One region of the Streptosporangium heterodermiicola genome, then DNA from elsewhere that is predicted to be linked to it. Evidence: predicted binding sites of a transcription regulator. Region 1 holds the regulator's gene; the other holds the start of a gene.
The links. Region 1 encodes LexA, which represses DNA repair genes until DNA is damaged. Its sites were predicted from a motif close to TCGAACANNTGTTCGA; they were not measured.

Region 1 (12,019 bases):
GGGCATGGTCTCACGTGAGACGGGGGGGCTCGCAGGGAAACCGGAGAACGCCCCCCTGAACTGGAGTCCGGTGGGATCGGTCGGTGGATCCTGCATGGGCAGGCCGACCTCCATCGGATCCGGGCCCTGCCCCGGCTCTGCTGAATGTGCCACGGTTAGAAGAGTAAACGTGAGAGACATACGAGGTCACAACAGGCGTATAGCCATCGAGTCTCGTTGTCCCGCGAGTACGAGAACCCCATTCTGCCGACCTGGCCGGATCCTGTCCCCCGCTTGCCGCGATCGGCCCCGTTTTCGCTGGCCACGAATACGCCTTGCGGGCTGCGATAGTCTTGGTCTATGCGTGCCGCGACCCTGCTTATCGGGCCGCATCGGCCTCCCCGTCCCTGAGCGCCCTGCCGATGCGGCTGCCCTCCGCGTGAGCGGGGGGTTTTTGCATTGGGCCGGACGGGCCAGACCATCCCACGCAGACACACCCCGAGGAAACCGACGTGAGCGAGCGAGCCGACATGCAGAGCGACGAGCAGCACTATGACCCGCAGGCACTGCAGGTCAAGTGGCAGCGCAGGTGGGAGGAACTGGACCCCTTCCGGGCCTCCGACGACCCCGCCGACCCGCGTGAGCGGCGCTACATGCTCGACATGTTCTCCTACCCCTCGGGTGACCTGCACATGGGACACGCCGAGGTGTTCGCCCTGGGCGACGTCATCTCCCGCTACTGGGTCCAGCGCGGCTACAACGTGCTGCACCCCGTCGGCTGGGACTCCTTCGGCCTGCCCGCCGAGAACGCCGCGATCAAGCACAACGCGCACCCGGCGGAGTGGACCTACGCCAACATCGAGACCCAGGCCAACTCCTACCGGCGCTACGCGATCTCCTTCGACTGGTCCCGTCGCCTGCACACCAGCGACACCTCGTACTACAAGTGGACCCAGTGGCTGTTCAACCGGTTCTTCGAGCGCGGCCTGGCCTACCGCAAGGGCGGCCTGGTCAACTGGTGCCCGAACGACCAGACCGTGCTGGCCAACGAGCAGGTCAAGGACGGCAGGTGCGAGCGCTGCGGCGCCGAGGTCGTCCGCCGCGAGCTGACCCAGTGGTATTTCAAGATCACTGACTACGCCGACCGGCTGCTGGACGACATGGCCCTGCTGGAGGGCGGTTGGTCCGAGCGCGTGCTGACCATGCAGCGCAACTGGATCGGCCGGTCCGAGGGCGCCGACGTCAACTTCGTGATCGAGGGCCGCGACGAGCCGGTCACCGTCTACACCACCCGTCCCGACACCCTGTACGGCGCCACCTTCTTCGTGGTCGCCCCGGACGCGCCGCTGGCCGAGGAGATCGTCACCGACGACCGGCGCGAGGCGTTCGAGGCCTACCGGGTCGAGGTGTCCAAGCTGTCCGACATCGACCGGCTGTCCACCGAGAAGGAGAAGACCGGCGTCTTCCTGGGCCGGTACGCCGTCAACCCGGTCAACGGCGAGCGCATGCCGGTCTGGGCGGCCGACTACGTGCTGTCCGACTACGGCCATGGCGCCATCATGGCCGTGCCCGCGCACGACCAGCGCGACCTGGACTTCGCCCGCGCCTTCGACCTGCCGGTGCGGGTGGTCGTGCACACCGGCCTGGCCGATCCCGGCGAGACCGGCATCGCCACCAGCGGTGACGGCGCGATGGTCAACTCCGGCCCGCTGGACGGCCTGGCCAAGACCGAGGCGATCCGGAAGATCATCGAGGTGCTGAGCGAGCGGGGCACCGGACGGTTCACGGTCAACTTCCGGCTGCGCGACTGGCTGCTGTCCCGCCAGCGCTTCTGGGGCTGCCCGATCCCGATCATCCACTGCGCCGACTGCGGCGAGGTCCCCGTCCCCGACGACCAGCTGCCCGTCACCCTGCCCGACATGCGCGGCGAGGCCCTGGCACCCAAGGGCGTATCCCCGCTGGCCTCGGCCGAGGACTGGGTCAACGTCTCCTGTCCCAAGTGCGGCGGCCCGGCCAAGCGCGACACCGACACGATGGACACCTTCGTCGACTCCTCCTGGTACTTCCTGCGCTACGTCGACCCGGCCTACGACGAGGGCCCGTTCGACGTCGAGCGCGTGCGCAGGTGGGGCCCGATCGACCAGTACATCGGCGGCGTCGAGCACGCCGTGCTGCACCTGCTGTACTCCAGGTTCTTCACCAAGGTCCTGCACGACATGGGGATGGTCGACTTCGTCGAGCCCTTCACCCGCCTGCTGAACCAGGGGCAGGTCATCAACCAGGGCAAGGCGATGTCCAAGTCACTGGGCAACGGCGTCGACCTGGGGCAGCAGATCGACGCCTACGGTGTCGACGCGGTCAGGCTCACCGTCGTCTTCGCCGGACCGCCCGAGGACGACATCGACTGGGCCGACGTCTCCCCGGCGGCGTCGCAGAAGTTCCTGGCCCGCGCGTTCCGCGTGATGGCCGAGGCCGGTGCGGCCTCGGCGCCCGGAGTGGACGTCACCGCCGGAGACCTGAACCTGCGCAAGGTCGTCCACCACACGATCGACGAGGTCACCAAGCTGGTCGACTCCCACCGCTTCAACGTCGCGGTGGCCCGCATGATGGAGCTGACGAGCGCGGCCCGCAAGGCCATCGACTCCGGGCCCGGCGCGGCCGACCCGGCGGTCAGGGAGGCCGCCGAGACCCTGGCGGTCATGCTGTCCCTGGTCGCGCCGTACGCGGCGGAGGAGGGCTGGGAGCGGCTGGGACACTCCGCCTCGGTCGCCACCGCGGGCTGGCCGGTGGCCGACCCGGCGCTGCTGGTCCAGGAGTCGGTCACCTGTGTCGTCCAGGTCGCGGGCAAGGTGCGCGACCGGCTGGAGGTCTCCCCGGAGATCTCCGAGGCGGACCTGGAGGCGCTGGCCCTGGGGTCGGAGAAGGTCCGGTCCTTCCTGTCCGGTACGCCGCGCAAGGTGATCGTCCGCGCCCCCAAGCTGGTCAACATCGTCCCCTAGGGGGTCGTGAGCCGGTCGACCTCGTCCCCTGGGAGCCGTGGAGCGGGCGGCCGGGCAAGGCCGTCGTGTGGTGGGTGAGGCCGCGGCGCGTGGTCTCGAAGGCCGCTGCCGGAACGCGGACCGGAGGTGCTCGGGGGTCGCCCATCGGATGGACGACTCCCGAGCGGCTCACCGGCGGGTCCCCGCTCCCGGTCACCCGCCGGGCTTCCGGCGCTCATCTCCGCTCTATCGATCAGCGTGCCGGTGTCCGTTGACGTGGGATCTTCCGAGGCGTCCCTTCACCCTTCATCCGAAAACGCCGGAGGGGCGGGGTCCCGATGTCGGGACCCCGCCCCTCCGGCGTGTCGCGCGTCCTCCGGCTGTCGTGCGGAGGCTGGAGGCGCGTGGTGTGGAACTCGCGCCGGAACGGTGTCTTCCGGAGCTCGCCCGGCGGATGCGAAGACCCGCCGGTGAGCCAGGCGGACACGGAAACCGGCGGACGCGGAGAACGGTCCGAAAGCCACCCGGAAACCGGCGGACGCGGAGAACGGTCCGGGGTCGCCGGGGACGCTCGCGTCAGAGCTTGCGGAGGACCGCGACGACCTTGCCGAGCACGGTGGCCTCGTCACCCGGGATCGGGTCGTAGTTGGGGTTGTGCGGGACCAGCCAGACATGGCCGTCTCTGCGCTTGAAGGTCTTGACCGTGGCCTCGCCGTCGATCATCGCCGCGACCACGTCGCCGTTGTCGGCGACCGGCTGCTGGCGTACGACCACCCAGTCGCCGTTGGCGATGGCGGCCTCGATCATCGAGTCACCGGTCACCTGGAGGAGGAAGAGCGTGCCCTCGCCGACGAGCTGCTTGGGCAGGGCGAAGACGTCCTCGATGCTCTCCTCGGCGAGGATGGGGCCACCGGCGGCGATCCGGCCGACCAGGGGGACGTAGGCGGCGGTCGGGCGGCTGACCGGAGCCTCGTCCTCGCCGGAGTCGGGATCCACCCACAGCACGGGCTCGCCGGGAAGGCGGACCTCCAGGGCGCGGGGGCGGTGCGGGTCACGCCGCAGGTAGCCCTTGCGCTGCAAAGCCGTCAGCTGGTGCGACACGCTGGAGGTGCTGGTGAGCTGCACCGCCTCACCGATCTCCCGCATGGACGGCGGATAGCCGCGCTGCTGCACGGAATCGCGGATCACCTCAAGGATCTTCCGCTGCCTGGGGGTGAGGCCAAGGGAGTCACGCCTTCGCACCGCCAGGTCGCTGGCGGCCGAACCGTTCTCGTTGTGCTGGCTCATACGAACTCCTCGCCTCCCGGTCTGTATCTGACGCGTCGCACACAGCGACCATACCTCGGCCGAAGATCATATTCAAACAATTGTTCGAATGTCCTCGAAATCGGCGACGCCGTGGTGTACAACATCGTACGGGAGTTCGATCGACATCGTGTTCGATTCGCCGATCTTTCTTCGACATGTGTTCGGCCAGGTCGAGGGGATGGGGGTCACCATGAAACCGACCACGACGACACCGCGATCCAGGACCGCGCCGGCATCCCGGGCCGCGCGGCGATCACCGGAGGCGCCGCGCCTGCGGCTCGTGCCGCCCCCGAGACCGGAGCCGGGATCGGGGCCGGAGCGGAGCCTCGCGCCGGAGTCCGCGCGAAGGCCCGAGGCGGGTCCGGGGTCCGGGGCGGGGCCGGGATCCGACCGGGGGCCGGTGCCGGGGCCGCGAGCCGGCCGCGGGGCGGCACAAAGGTCCGGGCCGGGGTCCGGGCGTACGCCCGAGCGGGTGTCCGGGCGGACGTCCGGGCGTGAGACGAAGCGGGGGTCGGGGCGGGCGGTCGATCGGGAGCCGGGGCGGGGGTCCGGATCCAGGCCGAGGCCGGCGGCGCGATCGGCGGTGGCGCCCGCGGCGCGGGTCCGCCGCTCCGGAGTCGACCGTCCCGCGCCCGTCCGGCGGCCACTCCGGCTCACCAGGCGTGGAAGGATCGTGGCGGTGGCGGTGCTCGCGCTGTTCACCCTGGGGGTGCTCTGGATCGGCGGGCGCATCGACATGGCCTCGGCGGGCGGGCGGCCGGATCTTGAGGGTCTTCCCCGGATCACGGTGCACGCGGGCGACACGCTGTGGGAGATCGCGGACGCGTTGACCGAGGAGGCCGACGCCGGCCCGACGGTCCGTCGTGTCATGGACCTCAACGGGCTGCCCGGCCCCGAGGTCCGGCCGGGGACCCGGCTCTATCTCCCCGAGGGCCTCGTCCGCTGAGGCCCGGGAGGGCCACCCCGAGGTGGGGGTGGGGCGGCATGCGCGAGGGGCGGTCGGCGAGCGGGAGAGAAGGGCCCGAGGGGCGGTCGGTCCACGCGGGGGACGGGTTCGAGGAGCGGTCGGCGTACGCGGGAGAGGGGCCCGAGGCGGTCGGCGGGCGAGGGTGGGGCCCGAGGTGGTCGGCGGGCGGGGGAGAGGTCCGAGGGGCGGTCGACGGGCGCGGGAGAGGGATTCCAGGGTGCGGTCCGGCGGGGGCGGGAGAGAGGCGCGGGGCCTTTCGCCTGACAGATCGCCCGGGGCGGATGTGAGGGAAGGGGCGCCCGGGGTGGGAGGGGCCTCGCCCGGGTGGCGACACGCCGGGATGTGACGGCTGATCAGCGACTTCGTCCGGCAAGGTCGTTTCAACTTGCGTTCATGGTCGCGCACTTCTACGGTTGGACCACAACATCTAGTGGCTGTATCGCAACCCTTCACCACAGATTGTGGTTCCATTACCGCATCTCGACTATTCGAAGATGTGTGCGCGAGCGTCTAGGCGTGCGCGCCGTGGGTAGGTGAGGTGGGTCGGCCGCTTCGGTAGTCAAGGAGGCGACACGCGTGCATTGTCCGTTCTGTCGCCATCTGGACACGCGGGTCATCGACAGCCGGGCCACCGAGGACGGTGGAGCCATCCGCCGCAGGCGCACGTGCTCGGAATGCGGGCGCAGGTTCACCACGCAGGAGACCGTCCTGCTCATGGTGAGCAAGCGAAGCGGTGTGACGGAGCCGTTCTTCAGGGAGAAGGTGATCGCCGGGGTCCGGCGGGCCTGCCAGGGGCGGTCCGTCAGCGAGGACTCCCTGGCGCAGCTGGGCCAGCGGGTCGAGGAGAGCATCCGGGCCACCGGATGCGCCGAGATCGCGGCCCACGAGGTCGGGCTGGCCATCCTGGGCCCGCTCCGCGAGCTGGACGAGGTGGCGTACCTGCGGTTCGCCTCCGTCTACCGCGGATTCGAGACGCTGGCCGACTTCGAGGCGGAGATCGAGAAGCTCCGGGCGGAGCGCTCCACCGGGCAGGACTGATGCAGACCCCGGGCGCCGGGGGTGAGGCGGCGCGTTGGTGTGGTCCGATTCGAGGGTTCTACGGAGCCCCAGGAGGGGGAAGTCATGACGGAGACTGTCGGCGCGGTGACACGTGGGAGCAAGAGGCCGCGTAAGGGCCTGAGGATGAAGCGCGTCTTCACCACGCCAGGCGTCCATCCCTATGACGAGCTGACCTGGGAGCGCCGTGACATCGTCATGACCAACTGGCGCGACGGCTCGATCAACTTCGAGCAGCGCGGCGTGGAGTTCCCCCAGTCGTGGTCGGTCAACGCCGCCAACATCGTGACCACCAAATACTTCCGCGGCGCGGTCGGCACCCCGCAGCGGGAGTGGAGCCTCAAGCAGCTCGTCGACCGGGTGGTGGGCGTCTACACCCGTACGGCGGTCGAGCACGGCTACTTCGCCGGTGACGAGGACGCCGAGATCTTCGACCACGAGCTCAAGCACGCTCTGGTCAACCAGGTCTTCAGCTTCAACTCGCCCGTCTGGTTCAACGTCGGCACCGCGTCGCCGCAGCAGGTCAGCGCCTGTTTCATCCTGGCCGTCGACGACCAGATGGAGTCGATCCTCGACTGGTACAAGGAAGAGGGCGTGATCTTCAAGGGAGGGTCGGGCTCCGGCGTCAACCTCTCCCGGATCCGTTCCTCCAAGGAGCTGCTCTCCAGCGGCGGCACCGCGAGCGGCCCGGTCTCCTTCATGCGCGGCGCCGACGCCTCCGCCGGGACGATCAAGTCCGGGGGCGCCACCCGCCGCGCCGCCAAGATGGTCGTCCTCGACGTCGACCACCCCGACATCGAGGAGTTCGTCGAGACCAAGGCGCGCGAGGAGGACAAGGTCCGCGCCCTCCGCGACGCCGGGTTCGACATGGACCTGGGCGGCAAGGACATCGTCTCCGTCCAGTACCAGAACGCCAACAACTCCGTGCGCGTCTCCGACGAGTTCATGCGCGCGGTGGAGAACGGCGAGGAGTTCGGCCTGCGCGCCCGCCTCACCGGCGAGGTCATCGAGAAGGTCGACGCCAGAGGGCTGTTCCGCAAGATGGGCAAGGCGGCGTGGGAGTGCGCCGACCCCGGCGTCCAGTACGACGACACGATCAACGACTGGCACACCAGCCCGGAGACGGGCCGCATCACCGCGAGCAACCCCTGCTCCGAATACCTGCACCTCGACAACTCCTCGTGCAACCTGGCGAGCATCAACCTGCTGAAGTTCCTGAAGGACGACGACACCTTCGACATCGCGAACTTCGTGAAGATCACCGAGCTGGTCATCACCGCGATGGACGTCTCCATCACCTTCGCCGACTTCCCGACCGAGAAGATCGACGAGACCACCCGCGCCTACCGCCAGCTGGGCATCGGCTACGCCAACCTCGGCGCGCTGCTCATGGCCACCGGCCACGCCTACGACTCCGACGGCGGCCGCGCGGTCGCCGGGGCCATCACCTCGCTGATGACCGGCGTCTCCTACCGCCGCAGCGCCGAGCTGGCCGCGGTCGTGGGCCCGTACGACGGCTACGCCCGCAACGCCGACGCGCACAAGCGGGTCATGCGCAAGCACAACGACGCGAACGAGGCCCTGCGCACGTTCGACGAGATCGACGGGGCCATCCACCGCGAGGCCTCCAGGCAGTGGATCGAGTGCCTGCGGCTCGGCGACCGCAACGGCTACCGCAACGCCCAGGCCTCGCTCCTCGCCCCGACCGGCACCATCGGCCTGATGATGGACTGCGACACCACCGGCATCGAGCCCGACCTCGCCCTGGTCAAGTTCAAGAAGCTCGTCGGTGGCGGCTCCATGCAGATCGTCAACCAGACGATCCCGCGCGCGCTGCGGCGGCTGGGCTACCAGGAGGAGCAGGTCGAGGCGATCGTCGAGTTCATCGCCGAGCACGGCCACGTCGTCGACGCCCCCGGGCTGCGGCGCGAGCACTACGAGGTGTTCGACTGCGCCATGGGCGAGCGCGCGATCGCCCCGATGGGCCACGTCCGGATGATGGCCGCGGCCCAGCCGTTCCTGTCCGGGGCGATCTCCAAGACGGTGAACCTTCCCGAGTCCGCGACGATCGAGGACATCGAGCAGGTCTACATGGAGGGCTGGAAGCTCGGCCTCAAGGCCCTCGCCGTCTACCGCGACAACTGCAAGGTCGGCCAGCCCCTCTCGGTCTCGGGCTCGGGCAAGAAGACCGAGGAGAAGGAGAGGCCCGCCGAGCCGGAGATCCAGGTCGTGGAGATCAGCCGCCCGACCCGGCGCCGGATGCCGAACCAGCGCCCCAGCACCACCACCCGCTTCACCGTGGGAGGCGCCAAGGGTTACATGACCGCCTCGTCCTACCCCGACGACGGTCTCGGCGAGGTCTTCCTGAAGATGTCCAAGCAGGGCTCGACCCTCGCGGGCGTCATGGACGCGTTCTCGGTCGCCATCTCCATCGGCCTGCAGTACGGGGTGCCGCTGGAGACGTACGTCGGCAAGTTCGTCAACATGCGCTTCGACCCGGCCGGCATGACCGACGACCCGGACGTCCGCATCGCCGCCTCGGTGATGGACTACATCTTCCGCCGGCTGGCCCTGGACCACCTGCCCTACGACGACCGCGCCGCCCTCGGGATCTTCTCCGCCTCCGAGCGCGCCGCCCAGCAGCGCGGTGAGGACCCGGCCCCGATCCACACCGCCGACGAGGTCATCGCCGAACTCGCCACCTCGGCCCCCATCGAGACGGCCTCCATCGAGTCGGCCCCCGTCGAGGAGCCGAAGTCCCGCCCCGAGGCGGCACCCGTGGAGACCCCGCGCCGCACCGGCTCCCTGGAGTCCCACCAGGGCCGCACCGCCGACGCGCCGCTCTGCATGACCTGCGGCACCAAGATGCGCCCGGCCGGCAGCTGCTACGTCTGCGAGGGCTGCGGCTCCACCAGCGGCTGCAGCTAAAACGGATCGAGATACGACATCGTGGGAAAATCCACCTAATCCTCCATATGAAACAGGCGCCTGACGGCTTTGTCGCGCTGAGGGGGTAATCGAAGAGGAGCGGGAAGCCCGGTACCGGGCTTCCCGCTCCTGCTGTCTCGTCAGCCCATGAGGCATGGATGACGGATGGCCGGCCAGGCGAGATCGGGCGCCGACGGATCGGCCAGATCAAGAGTGCGTTCCGCCGTATCGAGGAGTTGCTTATAGGTGGACGACCGTGATTCGTGAAAGGTGAGAACTGTGGACACGTAGGGTCTCGTTGATCCGAGCTTCAGGGAAAGCGGGGTGGCCGATGATGACAAGAACGGCTGTCGCGCGACGGGTGTCAACGCCGTGGCCGAGGATCGCGTCAAGGTTCTCGTCGAGGAGTTTCAGATAGTTCTGTGCCTGGGCTACACCTTCGTGCACTTTTTTGGTGGGGATGGTCGATGTCCGGTGGCTGGCAATGACCTTGACGGTGGCGCGTTTCAGTTCGGCCACGCGCAGAACGCCGTCGGGGCGGAGCGACGAGATGTCGAGTTCCAGGCCGCGGGTCAGCCTACGGCGTAGGGACTGGCCAACAACCCGCCGCCGAACAGCCACTATGCGCCGGTGAGTGTTTTCCGGATCTGGGACTCCGAACGCCACCGACAGAACTCGGTTGTCAGCCAGAACTGAGGGATGAAACGGGTGAGCCGGCGCGGTTGTTATCGTCTCGGCCATGCATGAGGAGCGGTCAACAGGACCCAAGGGCTTCAGGTAGCCCGTCAGGATATACCTGGCGGTGTCATCGGGGAGTCCCATGTCCCGCACCGTCCATCATGTTTCCCGATCGCGTTCCGGTACCGGTCATGTGTCCGGTGGTCCCTGGCGGTCGGTGACTGTCGTTGATCTGCGGTACAGCGGCGCGTGCCTGGAGGAGGCCGTCCGGGACGGTCGCCGGCCGCGCCCAGAACTCGTCCGCCGCGGGACTGTCGTCCACTCCTGGGCGCGGGTTGATCCTCATGATCGATTCGTGTCGCGACAGGCGGGCGTCGAAGAGCGCCGGGAACGGCGGCGACTTCGCCGTTCTGCCGCGGTGATTCGTCAGGTGGTCAACGCCGCGGTCGATGACTGTCCCGCCGACGAGGCGCTGGAGGATCTCGACGTTCCGCCGGCACGGCACCGCCGTAACGCGGTCTGGCTGGCGTGATCGCCCGAGGAGTACCGCATCTTTGGAATCAGGCGCACTGCCCCGGTGTCCCCGGGCGCAAGAGCGGCGTCGGGTAGATCGGATGGACAGGCCTGACCCTCACGGCTTCGCACGCGACTGTTCGGACATGGGTGCTCACTTGGCGCCGTAGGCCTGGCGCCACTGCTCGGCCGCTTGCAGCATCGCGTGGCCGACATGGTCGAAGAAGTCGCCGATGTCCCGTAACCGGGTCCCGGCGGGTGAGGTGACTCCGAGCGTCGCCGCTCCCTGGCGGGCGAAGTCGGCCAGCAGCGTGTTCTGGCGGGCACTGGCCATCCAGCCGCGGAACCAGGCGTCGGCGTCGATGACGTAGCGGTCGCGCCGCCGGCGGGGGTCGCGTTCGCGGCGGATCAGCTCCTGCCGTTCGAGCTCGCCGACGGCCTTGGAGATGGAGGCGGGACTGACCCGCAGCCTGCGGGCGAGCTCGGCCGCGGTGAGGCTGCCGCTGTCGGTGAGGTAGAGGCCGGCGAGGACGCGGGCGGTCATCCGCGACAACCCGGTGTTGATCATGAGTGTGGTGAACCTCTCCTCCAGATCGTCGACCGCTTCACGGTCACGTTCCCCGGGGGGCGGCGGACGTCTGCGGGCGCGTTCACGGGTGGCCTGGTGCGCCTGGTCGGCCTGGTAGCGATCGGGGCCGCCGTTTCGGGCCACCTCGCGCGAGACGGTGGACAGCGGCCGGTTCAGACGGGCGGCGATCTCGGTGTGGGTGAGCCCTCCGGCCAGCCCGTCGGCGATCTGCCGACGCTCCTGGTGGGTCAGCCTGCCTCCGGGCATGGGCGGCGCCTTCCTGGTCGTACGCGCGAGGACGGGGGCATTCTTGCATTCGCATTCATCTCATTGCAAGTTTGTCCGCTTGCGTTCACGGTCATCGCCATTGCAAGCTCGATAAAGTGCCTGCCTGAGAGACTTTTTTGCATTGACAGTTTTGTGAATGCAAGTTAGCTTTTTGTTTGTTGTAAAGATCGAATGTCGCGGGCCCAACGCTCCCGATGGGAATCCCCACGAAGTCCCGGCGTCGTTTCGGGCGAACCTCCCGGCGGGCGAGCGCGCGGGTGGTGTGACAGGCGAGGTTCACGGCCACCCGGTGGACCGTCGGCCTCGGCTCGCCCCGGCGGACGGCATCCCGCCGCCCCATCCCTCCATCCCTCGAAAGGAACCGACGTGATCGCATCGCAGTCCGCCAAGGCGGCGCTACTCGCCGCCGCGACCCTGGCCGCCACGGCCCTGCCCATCACCGCGTCGCCTGCCATCGCGTCGCCTGCCACCGCGTCGTCCGCCACCGCGTCCGCTCCCGGACATCCCGGGGTGCAGCAGGTGCTTGACCAGGCGGTGGCCGCCAAGCTCGCTCCCGGCATGGTCGCCGACGTCCGCGACGGCCGCCGCTCCTGGTTCGGCTCGGCGGGCGTGTCCGACACCGGGACCGGACGCGAGCGCCGGCGGAACGAGCGGTTCCGCATCGGCAGCGCCTCCAAGGCCTTCACCGCCACCGTGGTGCTCAAGCTCGCGGCCGAAGGCAGGCTGAGCCTCGACGACACCCTGGACACGTGGCTG
Region 2 (12,019 bases), on a different contig from region 1:
GGCAGGTAGCGCATGGTGCGCATGTTGTGCAGCCGGTCGGCGAGCTTGATCACCAGCACCCGGATGTCGCGGGACATCGCCACGACCATCTTGCGCACGGTCTCGGCCTCGGCCGCGGCCCCGAACTTGACCTTGTCGAGCTTGGTGACGCCGTCGACCAGCAGCGCGATGTTGTCGCCGAAGTCCGAGCGCAGCTCGTCGAGGCCGTAGGCGGTGTCCTCGACGGTGTCGTGCAGCAGCGCCGCGCACAGCGTCTCGTCGTCGGTGCCGAGCTCGGCCAGGATCGTGGCCACCGCCAGCGGGTGGGTGATGTACGGGTCGCCGCTCTTACGCTTCTGGTCGCGGTGGTGGTAGGCGGCCACGTCGTAGGAGCGCTCGATGAGCCGCAGGTCCGCCTTCGGATGGGTCGCGCGGACCGTCCGGAACAGCGGCTCCAGGACCGGATTCATGCCGCCACCCCATGTCCCCCCGAAACGTGCGAGCCTTCGCCTTACCGCCGGCTTCTCCTCGGCGGCTCCGGACATGGCGGAACCGGCATCGCCTGCTGGGACGGCCATCTCGGGACCGCCACCGCCGGCGGTCGCGTCGGGGACGACCACATCACGGGGCACTCAGACTCCTTACGTTCGAGTCCAGATCCCTCAGTGTATCCAGACGGGGTTGCGTGCATTTGTCCGCGGGGTCGATCAGACGACGACGAGGGTGTGCAGCTCCACGTCGGTCAGGCGCTCGCGGCCCTTGAGGAAGGCCAGCTCCATGAGCACGGCGACCGCGACGACGTCGGCGCCCGCCCTGCGGACCAGCTCCACCGCCGCGCGCGCCGTACCTCCGGTGGCGAGCACGTCGTCGACGATGAGAACGCGCTCTCCGGGGGTGAAGGCGTCCCGGTGAACCTCGATGGTGGCGGAGCCGTACTCCAGATCGTAGGACGCCTCAAGCGTCTCAGAGGGCAGTTTGCCTTTCTTCCGTACCGGGACGAAGCCCGCGCCCGCCCGGACGGCGACCGGGGCGGCCAGGATGAACCCCCGCGCCTCGATCCCGACGATCTTGTCCACCTCGTACAGCCCGGCCAGTTCCTCGGTCACCGCGGTGAACGCCACCGGGTCGGCGAGCAGGGGGGTGATGTCCTTGAACAGCACCCCGGGCTGCGGATAGTCGGGCACGTCGCGGATGCGGTCGAGGATCAGGCTGCTCAGCTCGGTCATGGTCGGCGCTCCTGTGGAGATCTCGGGGTGGAAGGACACCGGGGGCCGGTGACGGTACGGGAAAGAGGCTGCTGGGGTTGCGTTGGTAAGGAAAACGCCTCCGCTCCCCGTGCGGGGAGCGGAGGCGCGGACGTGCTCGTGCTTACTTCTTCCTTCGCTTGTCACCGGCCGAGGGGGCCCTGCCGGTGACCGTGGAGGTGCCACCGGAGGCTCCGCCGGCGACCGTGGCGGCGCCGTTGGAGGCTCCGGCGGTGACCGGCTGGCGCACCGTCTTGACCCCGGAACCGCCCCCGTGCGCGGCGATCCTCTTGGCGATCTCCGTGTAGAGGGGCTCGCGCTCCTTCAACGTGACCAGCAGCGGCGTCGCGACGCACAGCGAGGAGTAGGTGCCGACGAGCATGCCGACGAACAGCGACAGCGACAGGTCCTTCAGCGTGCCCGCGCCGAACAGCGTGGTGCCGATGAAGAGGATCGCCGCGACCGGCAGGATCGCCACCAGGGTGGTGTTCAGCGACCGGATCAGCGTGTGGTTCAGCGCGTTGTTGGCGGCCTCGGTGTAGGTGATCTTGGAGGTCCTGCCGATCTTGGCGGTGACCTCCTTGATCATGTCGAAGACGACGACGGCGTCGTACAGCGAGTATCCGAGGATCGTCAGGAAGCCCAGCAGGGTCGCCGGGGTGACCTCGAAGCCGGACCAGGCGTAGACGCCGGCGGTGATCACCAGGTCGTGCAGCAGCGCCACGACGGCGGCGAGCGCCATCTTCCACTCGAAGGCCATCGTCAGGTACAGGATGATCGCCAGCATGAAGACGATCAGTCCGATGACGGCCTTGTTGGCCACCTGACCACCCCACGAGGCGCCGATCACCTGCAGGTTGACCTGGTCCACCGGCAGCTTGAACTCGGTGGACACGGCCTTCTGCATCTTGGTGACCTGGTCGGCCGGGAGGCTCTCCGTGGTGACCCGCCAGCCGTTCTGGGTCGTCTGCGCGATGACCTGGTGAGCGCCGGCGTCGGTGAACGTGGCGCGCACCTGCTCGATGTTGGCCGTCGGGGCCTTGAAGGAGAAGACGGAGCCGCCCTTGAACTCCACGCCCAGGTTGAGCCCGTTGAAGACCAGACCGGCGATGGAGATCACCAGCAGGATTGCGGAAAGGGTGTACCAGAGCTTCTTGCGGCCGACGAAGTCGACGTCGACCTCGCCCCGGTACAGCCGGCGCGCGATGCCGGACATCAGGCCTCCTGCGGAACGGTCTTGGGCGCGACGGGGGCCTCGCTCATGCGCTCGGCGTCGAGCCCGGAGAGCTTGTGCCCCTTGGCGAAGAACGGCAACTTGGCCAGCATCGCGACGAACGGCTTGGTGAACATGAACACCACCGCGATGTCGATGAGCGTGGTCAGGCCCATCGCGAAGGCGAACCCGGCCACGCCGCCGACCGCCAGGAAGTAGAGGACCACGGCGGCGATGAACATGACGGCGTCGGCGATGAGGATCGTCCGCCGGGCGCGGACCCAGGCGACCTCGACGGCCGTGCGCAGCGAGCGCCGGCCCTCCTTCATCTCGTCGCGGATCCGTTCGAAGTAGACGATGAACGAGTCCGCGGTGATACCGATCGAGACGATCAGTCCGATGATGTGCGGCAGCGAGAGGCGGAAGCCCGCGAACGCGCCGAGCAGCACGACGGCCTGGTAGGTCACGACCGTGGCCACCACGAGGCTCAGCACCGAGACGACGCCCAGACCCCGGTAGTAGAGCATCGAGTAGATCACGACCAGCAGGAGGCCGATCGCGCCCGCGATGAGACCGCCGCGCAGCTGGTCGGCGCCCAGCGTGGAGGAGACCTCCTCGATGGAGCTCTTCTCGAACTTCAGCGGCAGCGCGCCGTACTTGAGCTGGTTGGCCAGCTCGTCGGCCGTCACCTGGGTGAAGCTGCCGGAGATCTGCGCCCGGCCGCCGGTGATGGGCTCCTGGATGACGGGCGCGGAGATGACCACGCCGTCGAGGACCATGGCGACCTGGTTGCGGGGGGCCTGCGAGTTGAAGGCGGTGGTGGTGACCTTCGACCACTGGTCGGGGCCCTGGCCCTTGAAGGCGAGCTGGACGAGCCACTCACCGGTGGTCTGGTCGACGCCGGAGGACGCGCTGTCGATCGAGGTGCCGGTCACGGCCGCCTTGTCCAGCACGAACTTGGTGCTGCCGTCCTGGCTGCAGCCGACGTACTGCTTGTCCGGCGCGTCCTGGGCGCCCACCCCGGCGTCCTTGGCGCAGTCGAGCGTCTCGAACCGCTTGAGCGCCGCGGGGTCGATCCCGGTGGTGTCGACGCCCGCCATGGGGTCGTCGGGCGATGCCGGCGGGGCCGTCGGCAAGGCACTGGCGTCGGGCGCGGCGCTGGCGTCCGGGGCCGCGCTCTTACCCGGCTTGGCGGACGTGTCGCCGCTCGGCTCGGCGGAGGGCGCGGGAGTGGCGCCGGGGCTCGGGTCGGTGAGCGCCGACGACAGCGCGCGGCCGGCCGGTGAGGCTCCCGTGTCGGGCGCGGCGGTCGCGCCGGGCTTCGGGGTCGCCGACTCGGCGGGCTTGGACCCCTTGTCGCCCTTGCGTCCGGAGGCGCTGGGCGAGGGAGTCGGCGTCGGCGCCTCGGTGGAGAGCTGGCCCGGGGGCGGAGGCGACCCGGCCCCGATCGCCAGCACTTGGCGGAATCTCAGCTCCGCGGTGGTGCCGACCAGCTTGACGACTTCCTCCTGGCCGGCTCCGGGAACGGAGATGACGATGTTGTCGCCGGATTTGGCGACCTCGGCGTCGGAGATGCCGCTGCCGTTCACCCGCTCGCGGATGATGTTCACGGCGAGGTCGAGGCTCTCCTGCGAGGGAGCGCCCCCGTTCGGCGTGACGGGCTGCAGCGTCACGGTCGTGCCGCCGGCGAGGTCGAGGCCATACTCCGGGGTGTACGCCTTGTTGAGGAGCATCGCCCCGCCCATGGCGAGAATGATCGCCAGAAGCACCAGGAGCATGCGCCCCGGTCTGCTCTGGCCGCTGGTCGGTCGGGCCACTGGTCGTCAGTTCTTTCGGTTATAGGGGGTTGGAGGTGAGGCCACTCACGGCTTCTTGCTCGTCGTGTCGTGGTCTGCACCCTGCTGTTCCGCCGTCACCACGACATCGTGGTCGACAGCCTTGACATTCTCCTCCTCCACGTCGTCAACCGGAACCAGGACACGGCCGATGGCCGCCTTGACCCAGCGGGTCTCCACGCCGGGGGCGATCTCCAGGATCACGTCGTCGGCGTCGATGGCCACCACGGTCGCGAAGAGACCCGTCGTGGTCATGACACCGGTGCCCGGCGTGAGACTGTTCTGCATCTTGACCTGCTCCTGCTGCCGCTTGCGCTGCGGCCGGATGAGCAGGAAGTAGAACACCACGACCATGAGAGCGATCATGATCAGGCTCGAATAGTTGCCGCCCACAGGGCCGCTCCCTCTCTTGAGATTGACCGGCGGAAGCCGGACGTCACATACGGCCACGCCGCTCAGCACGTCAGCCTACACAGCCAGCCAAGGCTCGGAGTTTAGGCGAGCTGTTAAGAGCGCGGCAACGAAGTCACGTTTCGGCACGCAGGGAAGTTCCCATTTCGATACAGTTGTCATCGTTCTGTGATCAATCCTGTACGGCTCCCCCACCGACTCCCAACGCTAGATTTGCCCGGGATCATCCTCAAGATCGACGAGGAACGAGGCCCCGAAGGCGTCCGGCGGGGGCACCAGCCCCAGGTGGGTCCAGGCCGCCGCGGTCGCGACCCGGCCCCGGGGGGTGCGGGCCAGCAGGCCCTGCCGCACCAGGAACGGCTCGGCGACCACCTCGACCGTCTCCGGCTCCTCCCCCACCGCGACCGCCAGGGTCGACAGTCCCACCGGCCCGCCGCCGAACTTGCGCAGCAGCGCGCCGAGCACCGCCCGGTCGAGCCGGTCGAGCCCCTCGGCGTCGACCTCGTAGAGGTTGAGCGCGGCGGAGGCGACGTCCCTGGTGACGACGCCCTCGGCGCGCACCTCGGCGAAGTCGCGGACCCGGCGCAGCAGCCGGTTGGCGATGCGGGGGGTGCCCCGGGAGCGACCGGCGATCTCGTGGGCGGCGTCGCCGGGGAGCGTGACGCCCAGCAGGCGCGAGGAGCGGTGCAGCACCTCCTCCAGCTCGGCGACCCCGTAGAAGTCCATGTGCGCGACGAAACCGAAGCGGTCGCGCAGCGGCGCGGGGAGCATACCCGCCCTGGTGGTGGCCCCGACCAGGGTGAACGGGGCGATCTCCAGCGGGATCGCGGTCGCCCCCGGCCCCTTGCCCACCACGATGTCGACGCGGAAGTCCTCCATCGCGAGGTAGAGCATCTCCTCGGCGGGCCTGGCCATCCGGTGGATCTCGTCGATGAACAGGACCTCGCCCTCGGAGAGGGTCGACAGGATCGCCGCGAGGTCGCCGGCCCGCTCCAGCGCGGGCCCCGAGGTGATCCGGAGAGGCACGGAGAGCTCGGTCGCGATGATCATGGAAAGGGTCGTCTTGCCCAGCCCGGGACCGCCGCTCATCAGCACGTGGTCCGGCGGCCGGTTGCGGCGCAGCGCGCTCTGCAGCACCAGCGACAGCTGCTCGCGCACCCGTGCCTGGCCGATGAACTCGTCCAGCCGCTTGGGCCGGAGCGCCGCCTCGATGTATCTCTCGTCGCCCTCTGCGTCCGGCGACACCAGATCACGGTCGGAACTCACGCCGCCCCTCCCCCGCCCGCCGTACGGCGGCCTCTCCCGCAGTCACCCCGCGTGTCCCGTACGGCACGCTCACCCCAGGAAAACCGGTGAGGCCCGCCACGCTCGCGCCTCATCGCGCGCTCAGCGCGCGGAGCGCGGCCTTGAGCAGGGCCGCCACCTGCGGGGGACGGCCCTCGGCCAGGTCCGCGTCGGCCTGCGGCTCGACGATGGCGACCGCCTCGTCGGCGTCTCGCCCCGAGTAGCCCAGGCCGACCAGCCCGGAGTGGACCTGGGACCGCCAGGCGGGTGCGGCTGCGCGGCCGTCGAGCGCGGCGTTGACGGCCTCCTCCGGCGTGCCGAGCTTGTTCTTGAGGTCGACGATGATCCGCTGGGCGCCCTTCGGGCCCACCCCGGGGACCCTGGTCAGCGCCTTGACGTCGGCGGAGGCCACCGCGACCCGGAGCGCGTTGGGGGTGTGCACGGCGAGCATCGCGAGGGCGACCTTGGGGCCGACCCCGCTCGCCGTCTGCAGCAGCTCGAAGGTGCCGCGCTCGTCGTCGGTGACGAAGCCGAACAGGGTGAGCGACTCCTCGCGGACCACCAGCGAGGTGGCGAGCCTGATCTCCTCGCCCGTCCTGAGCGTCGCCAGCGTGCCCGGCGTGCAGTGCACGAGGACCCCCACCCCGCCGACCTCGACGACCGCCCCGTCGGGCGCGATCGCGGTCACCTGTCCTCGCACCGAGGCGATCACTTCGCGGTTCCTCTCGGGTGTCCGGCCCTGCCACGGCCTCGGAAGTAGGCGGCGGGGGTCGTGGTGGCGCCCGCCGCCTTCGCGGCGGCCTCGGCCAGCCTGCTCTGGGCCCCGCCCCGCCACACGTGGCAGATCGCGAGGGCGAGCGCGTCGGCGGCGTCGGCGGGCTTGGGCATGGCGTCCAGCCGCAGCAGGCGGGTCACCATCGTGCCGACCTGCTGCTTGTCGGCCGTGCCGCTGCCGGTGATGGCGGCCTTGACCTCGGACGGCGTGTGCAGCGCGACCGGCAGGCCCCTGCGGGACGCGCACAGGATCGCCACGGCGGAGGCCTGCGCGGTGCCCATCACGGTCCTGAGGTTGTGCTGGGCGAAGACCCGCTCCACGGCCACCGCGTCAGGCCGGATCTCGTCGAGCCACTGCTCGATGCCCGCCTCGATCGCCACCAGCCGGGCGCCGATCTCGTCGTCGGAGGGGGTGCGGACGACCCCGACCTTCACCAGGTTCAGCGGGGCGCCCGGCCGCCCCTCGACGGCGCCGAGCCCGCATCGGGTAAGCCCGGGATCGACCCCCATCACCCGCAACTCGGGCAACCGCACCGACACGCCTCCGCTCGCCGAACACCTGTTCGGTGGCAGACTCTACCGCGTGCGGGCGGCCCGCGCACGGCTCTTCCCCGGCCCGCCGGAGAGGCCGCGAGCGGGCCCCGGGTCCCGGCCACGAGCGGGCTCCGGGCCTCGACCGCGAGCGGGCGTCGGCCCCGGCCGCGAGCCCGCCCCGGACTCGGCCACGGGCGGGCGTCGGACCCAGTCACGGGCGTACTCCGGGCTCAGCCGCGAGCGGGCATCGGACCCGGCCACGGAGGTGCTCCGGCCTCAGCCCGGGGCGGCCTCGCGGCTCACAGGTGCTGGGCGGCGGGTTCGGCGTCCTCGTCGCTCTTCCTGTCGCGCAACCGGTCCAGGCGGTTCATCACCGGCGAGGCCGAGATGCCGTGGATCACCAGGGAGGCCAGCACGGTGAAGGCGACCACGGCCCAGAGCTCCTCGGCGGGTACGCCGAAGTCGGCCTGGCCGAGGGCATAGGCGAGGTAGAACAGCGAGCCGATGCCTCGGATGCCGAAGAACGCCGTCGCGACGCGCTCGCGCGGGCCCGCCCTGCCCCCCAGCTCGGCGAGCCAACCGGTCAGCGGCCGGATGACCAGCAGCAGCAACAGGCCGACCGCGGCGCCCCGCCAGGTGAGCGCGGCCAGGCCGCCCACCGCGACGAAGCCGCCGAGCAGCAGGATCAGCCAGGCGGTGAACAGCCGCTCGATCTGCTCGATGAAGCCGTGCAGCACCCCGTTGTAGCCGTGGCTGCGCTCGGCCGCCCTGATGGTGCAGGCGGTCACGAACACCGCGATGAAGCCGTACCCGTGCACCAGCTCGGTGAGGCCGTAGGCCAGGAACGTCGCGGCCAGTGCCACGAAGCCGTCGCGGTGCTCGGCCAGCCGCAGGTCGGACTTCTGGGAGCGGAAGAACAGCCGCCCCAGACCCTTGCCGATCAGCAGGCCGCACACCACTCCGGCGGCGCACCGGTAGAGCAGGTCCACCAGCGTCCACTCGGCGACCCAGCCGACGCCCCCGCTGACGGCCAGCGCGATCGCGGCGTACACCAGGGGGAAGGCGAGGCCGTCGTTGAGGCCCGCCTCGGAGGTGAGGGTGAAGCGGACCTCGTCGTCGGCCTTCTCCGAGTCGACGGGCTCGCCGACCTGCACGTCGGAGGCGAGCACCGGGTCGGTCGGCGCGAGCACCGCGCCCAGCAGCAGCGCCGCGGCGAGCGGCCAGCCGAGCAGGCCGTACGCGGCGGCGGCCACGCCGAGGACGGTGAGCGGGAGCGTCCACCCCAGCAGGCGCCAGGTCGAGGACCAGGCGCGCCGCCCGAAGGGCCGGTTGATGGCGAGCCCGGCGCCCATGAGCGAGATCAGCACACAGATCTCGGTGGCGTGCTCGATCAGTGACCGGTGGGCCACCGGATCGGGATCCGGCAGCTCCAGGGGAAGGAAGTAGAGGAGCAGGCCGCCCAGCAGGCAGGCCAGCGGGAGCGAGAAGGGACGCCGGTCGAGGAGCCGGGGGAGCGTGGCCGCGAGCAGCGCGGCGACGCCCGCCACGGCAAAGATCAGATCAGGATTGCCCATTGTCCGCGTGATATGCCCTTGACCACGCGGACAAACCTCGCAGACAACACGAGGTCACACCGGAATGGCCCGGGTCAGGCGTCGAGCTTCTCCATGACCTCGTCGGAGACGTCGAAGTTGGCCCAGACGTTCTGCACGTCGTCGCTGTCCTCCAGGGCGTCGATCAGCCTGAAGACCTTGCGGGCGCCGTCCTCGTCGAGCGGGACGTTCATCGTCGGCATGAAGCTGGACTCGGCCGAGTCGTAGTCGATCCCGGCCTCCTGCAGGGCCTTGCGGACCGGGACGAGGTCGGTGGCCTCGGAGACGACCTCGAACTGGTCACCCAGGTCGTTGACCTCCTCGGCGCCCGCGTCGAGGACCGCGACCAGCACGTCGTCCTCGGCGAGCTCACCCTTGGGGACGAGCACGACGCCCTTGCGGTTGAACATGTAGGACACCGAGCCGGGGTCGGCCAGCGAGCCGCCGTTGCGGGTCAGCGCGACGCGGACCTCGGAGGCGGCGCGGTTGCGGTTGTCGGTGAGGCACTCGATCAGCACCGCGACGCCGCCGGGGGCGTACCCCTCGTACATGATCGTCTGCCAGTCGGCGCCGCCGGCCTCCAGGCCGCCGCCGCGCTTACGGGCGCGCTCGATGTTGTCGATCGGGACCGAGCTCTTGCGCGCCTTGGTGATGGCGTCGTACAGCGTCGGGTTGCCGTCCGGATCGGGTCCGCCCGTCCGGGCCGCGACCTCGATGTTCTTGATGAGCTTGGCGAACAGCTTGCCGCGCTTGGAGTCGAGCGCGGCCTTCTTGTGCTTCGTCGTCGCCCATTTGGAGTGGCCGGACATCGCCTAGAGCTCCCTCACCATCTCAGCGAAATATGAATGCACACCGACATCCCCGGTAAGTTCCGGGTGGAAGGACGTGGCGAGCAACGGTCCTTGGCGGACCGCGACGATCCTATCCCCAGGTTCGGCCAGCGCCAGCACTTCGACCTCCGAACCCACGGATTCCACCCAGGGGGCGCGGATGAAGACGGCCCGCATGCCGCCGCGACCGGCGAAGTCGACGTCGGCCTCGAAGGAGTCGACCTGGCGCCCGAAGGCGTTGCGGCGGACGACCATGTCGATGCCGCCGATCGTCTGCTGGCCCTCGATCCCGCCCTCGATCCGGTCGGCCAGCATGATCATCCCAGCGCAGGAGCCGTAGGCGGGCATGCCCGCCTTGATCCGCATACGGAGCGGTTCGAGCAGCTCGAAGGTCTCGGCGAGCTTCCACATCGTGGTGGACTCCCCGCCGGGGACGACGAGGCCGTCGACCGCCTCCAGCTCGCGGGGACGCCGTACGGTGACCGCTCTCGCGCCCACCGCCTCCAGGGCGCGCACGTGCTCGCGCACGTCTCCTTGCAGCGCGAACACGCCGATCGTGGGGACGATGGTCACCGATGGTCCTTCCCGTGCGGGTGGGGTGCCTCTTCAGCGTATGGCTACCGGCCGGGCGTTCCCAAACCGGTTCGCCCCGGGGAAAACCCCGCCGGAACGCGCCACGGGCGCCCCGGCGAGGATCCGCCGGGGCGCCCGTGACGGTGGTGACAGGTGATCACCACGAGCTCAGGGACGCTTGGTCTCCAGGTCCACGGTCTCCTGGATCCAGTCGATCCCGGGGGTCCTGGCGGCCGAGGGGTCGACCGGGCGCAGGTACGTCCGCTGCACGCCGGGGACCCGGTCCTCGATCACGAACGTCGCCTTGGTGTGCGCCGCCGCCCCCGGCCGCGTCACCTGCGGCAGCACCTTGAAGTCGGCGGTGAGACGGTCGCGCTCGATCCGGGTCAGCACGTAGCCGCGCTGGTTGTTGTAGAACTTCAGGTGCGGGTTGATCGTCAGGTACGGGTGGGCCGCCGGGTCGGAGTCGACGCCGTCGCCGCCCGTGGTGATGGACGAGGCGACCAGCTCGGAGCCGACCGTGCGGGTGGTGGGGTCGTCGTAGTCGAGCTTGAGGTCGCTCGCCCAGTGGGCGTGCACGTCGCCGGTGAGCACCACGGGGTTGCGCACCTTGGCGTCCACCCAGCCCTGGGTGATGCGCTGCCGCGAGGCGACGTAGCCGTCCCAGGCGTCCTGGCTGGTGATCTTGGCGGGCCCGGCGTTGTTGTCGCGCTGGGCGAAGAAGACCTGCTGGCCGAGCACGTCCCAGCGCGCCTCCGAGCGCCGCATGCCGTCCAGCAGCCAGCGCTCCTGCGCGTCGCCGGTGATCGAGCGGGCGGGGTCGACCGCGGCCGGGCAGTCGCTGTAGCCGTCGCCGCAGCCCTGGTCGCTGCGGTACTGACGGGTGTCGAGCATGTGGAAGGTCGCCATCTTCCCCCACCGGACGCGCCGGTAGAGCTGCATGTCGACGCCCCTGGGAATGGCGGAGCGCCGCAGCGGCATGTTCTCGTAGTAGGCCCTGAAGGCCGCCTCGCGCCGGGCGAGGAAGTTCGGCTGGGGCACCTCGGGCTTCTCCGGCACCTCGTCGGCCCAGTTGTTGTCCAGCTCGTGGTCGTCCCAGACGACCAGCCAGGGGGCGGCGGCGTGCGCGGCCTGCAGGTCGGGGTCGGTCTTGTACTGGGCGTGCCGCTGGCGGTAGTTCGCCAGGCTCTCGGTCTCCGGCCCCTCGTGGTGGCGGATGTTGCCGCCGGGGATGGTGTAGGTGTCGCGCCGGTACTCGTACTGGTAGTCGCCCAGGTGCAGGATCAGGTCGGGCCGCTCCTCCGCCAGGCGCCCGTAGGCGGTGAAGTAGCCGTGCTCGTACTGGGCGCAGGAGACGAACGCCATCGCCAGGGCCGAGCCGTGGGAGAGGGCGTGCGGGGCCGTCCTGGCCCTGCCGATCGGTGAGACGTACGGGCCGACCTTGAAGCGGTACCAGTAGTCCCTGTCGGAGGGCAGCCCGTTCAGCTCGACGTGGACGCTGTGGCCCCACTCGGGGGTGGCGACGGCCACGCCCCTGCGCAGCACGCGGCGGCCCCTCTCGTCGCCGTAGACGTGCCACTCGACGGCGAAGGGCCGGGCGGGCATGCCGCCCAGGCCGTCCTCGGCGAGCGGCTGGGGCGCCAGGCGGGTCCAGATCACGAAGCCGCCGGAGTCGGGGTCGCCGCAGGCGACGCCGAGCGTGAAGGGGTCCGAACGCAGGCCGCGGGAGGCCAGGGACGCCTGGGACTCG

Region 2: a site for LexA is predicted at 7,292-7,307, ahead of ruvC (crossover junction endodeoxyribonuclease RuvC). Genes of this name have one in related genera too.

Annotation. Positions count from the first base shown of each region.
Region 1 covers NZ_JBPJSR010000015.1:230,698-242,716, reverse strand. Annotated here, with positions in the region: gene leuS (leucine--tRNA ligase) at 510-2,978, shown strand; gene lexA (transcriptional repressor LexA) at 3,534-4,244, opposite strand; gene ACSC1Q_RS29790 (LysM peptidoglycan-binding domain-containing protein) at 4,945-5,211, shown strand; gene nrdR (transcriptional regulator NrdR) at 5,809-6,270, shown strand; gene ACSC1Q_RS29780 (vitamin B12-dependent ribonucleotide reductase) at 6,355-9,216, shown strand; gene ACSC1Q_RS29775 (Shedu immune nuclease family protein) at 9,457-10,038, opposite strand; gene ACSC1Q_RS29770 (hypothetical protein) at 10,250-10,426, shown strand; gene ACSC1Q_RS29765 (GbsR/MarR family transcriptional regulator) at 10,562-11,242, opposite strand; gene ACSC1Q_RS29760 (serine hydrolase domain-containing protein) at 11,630-12,019, shown strand, end outside.
Region 2 covers NZ_JBPJSR010000001.1:45,182-57,200, forward strand. Annotated here, with positions in the region: gene ACSC1Q_RS00200 (RelA/SpoT family protein) at 1-449, opposite strand, end outside; gene ACSC1Q_RS00205 (adenine phosphoribosyltransferase) at 687-1,205, opposite strand; gene secF (protein translocase subunit SecF) at 1,348-2,439, opposite strand; gene secD (protein translocase subunit SecD) at 2,439-4,214, opposite strand; gene yajC (preprotein translocase subunit YajC) at 4,299-4,664, opposite strand; gene ruvB (Holliday junction branch migration DNA helicase RuvB) at 4,890-5,948, opposite strand; gene ruvA (Holliday junction branch migration protein RuvA) at 6,058-6,678, opposite strand; gene ruvC (crossover junction endodeoxyribonuclease RuvC) at 6,675-7,259, opposite strand; gene ACSC1Q_RS00240 (cation:proton antiporter) at 7,574-8,848, opposite strand; gene ACSC1Q_RS00245 (YebC/PmpR family DNA-binding transcriptional regulator) at 8,923-9,675, opposite strand; gene pdxT (pyridoxal 5'-phosphate synthase glutaminase subunit PdxT) at 9,679-10,269, opposite strand; gene ACSC1Q_RS00255 (alkaline phosphatase D family protein) at 10,438-12,019, opposite strand, start outside.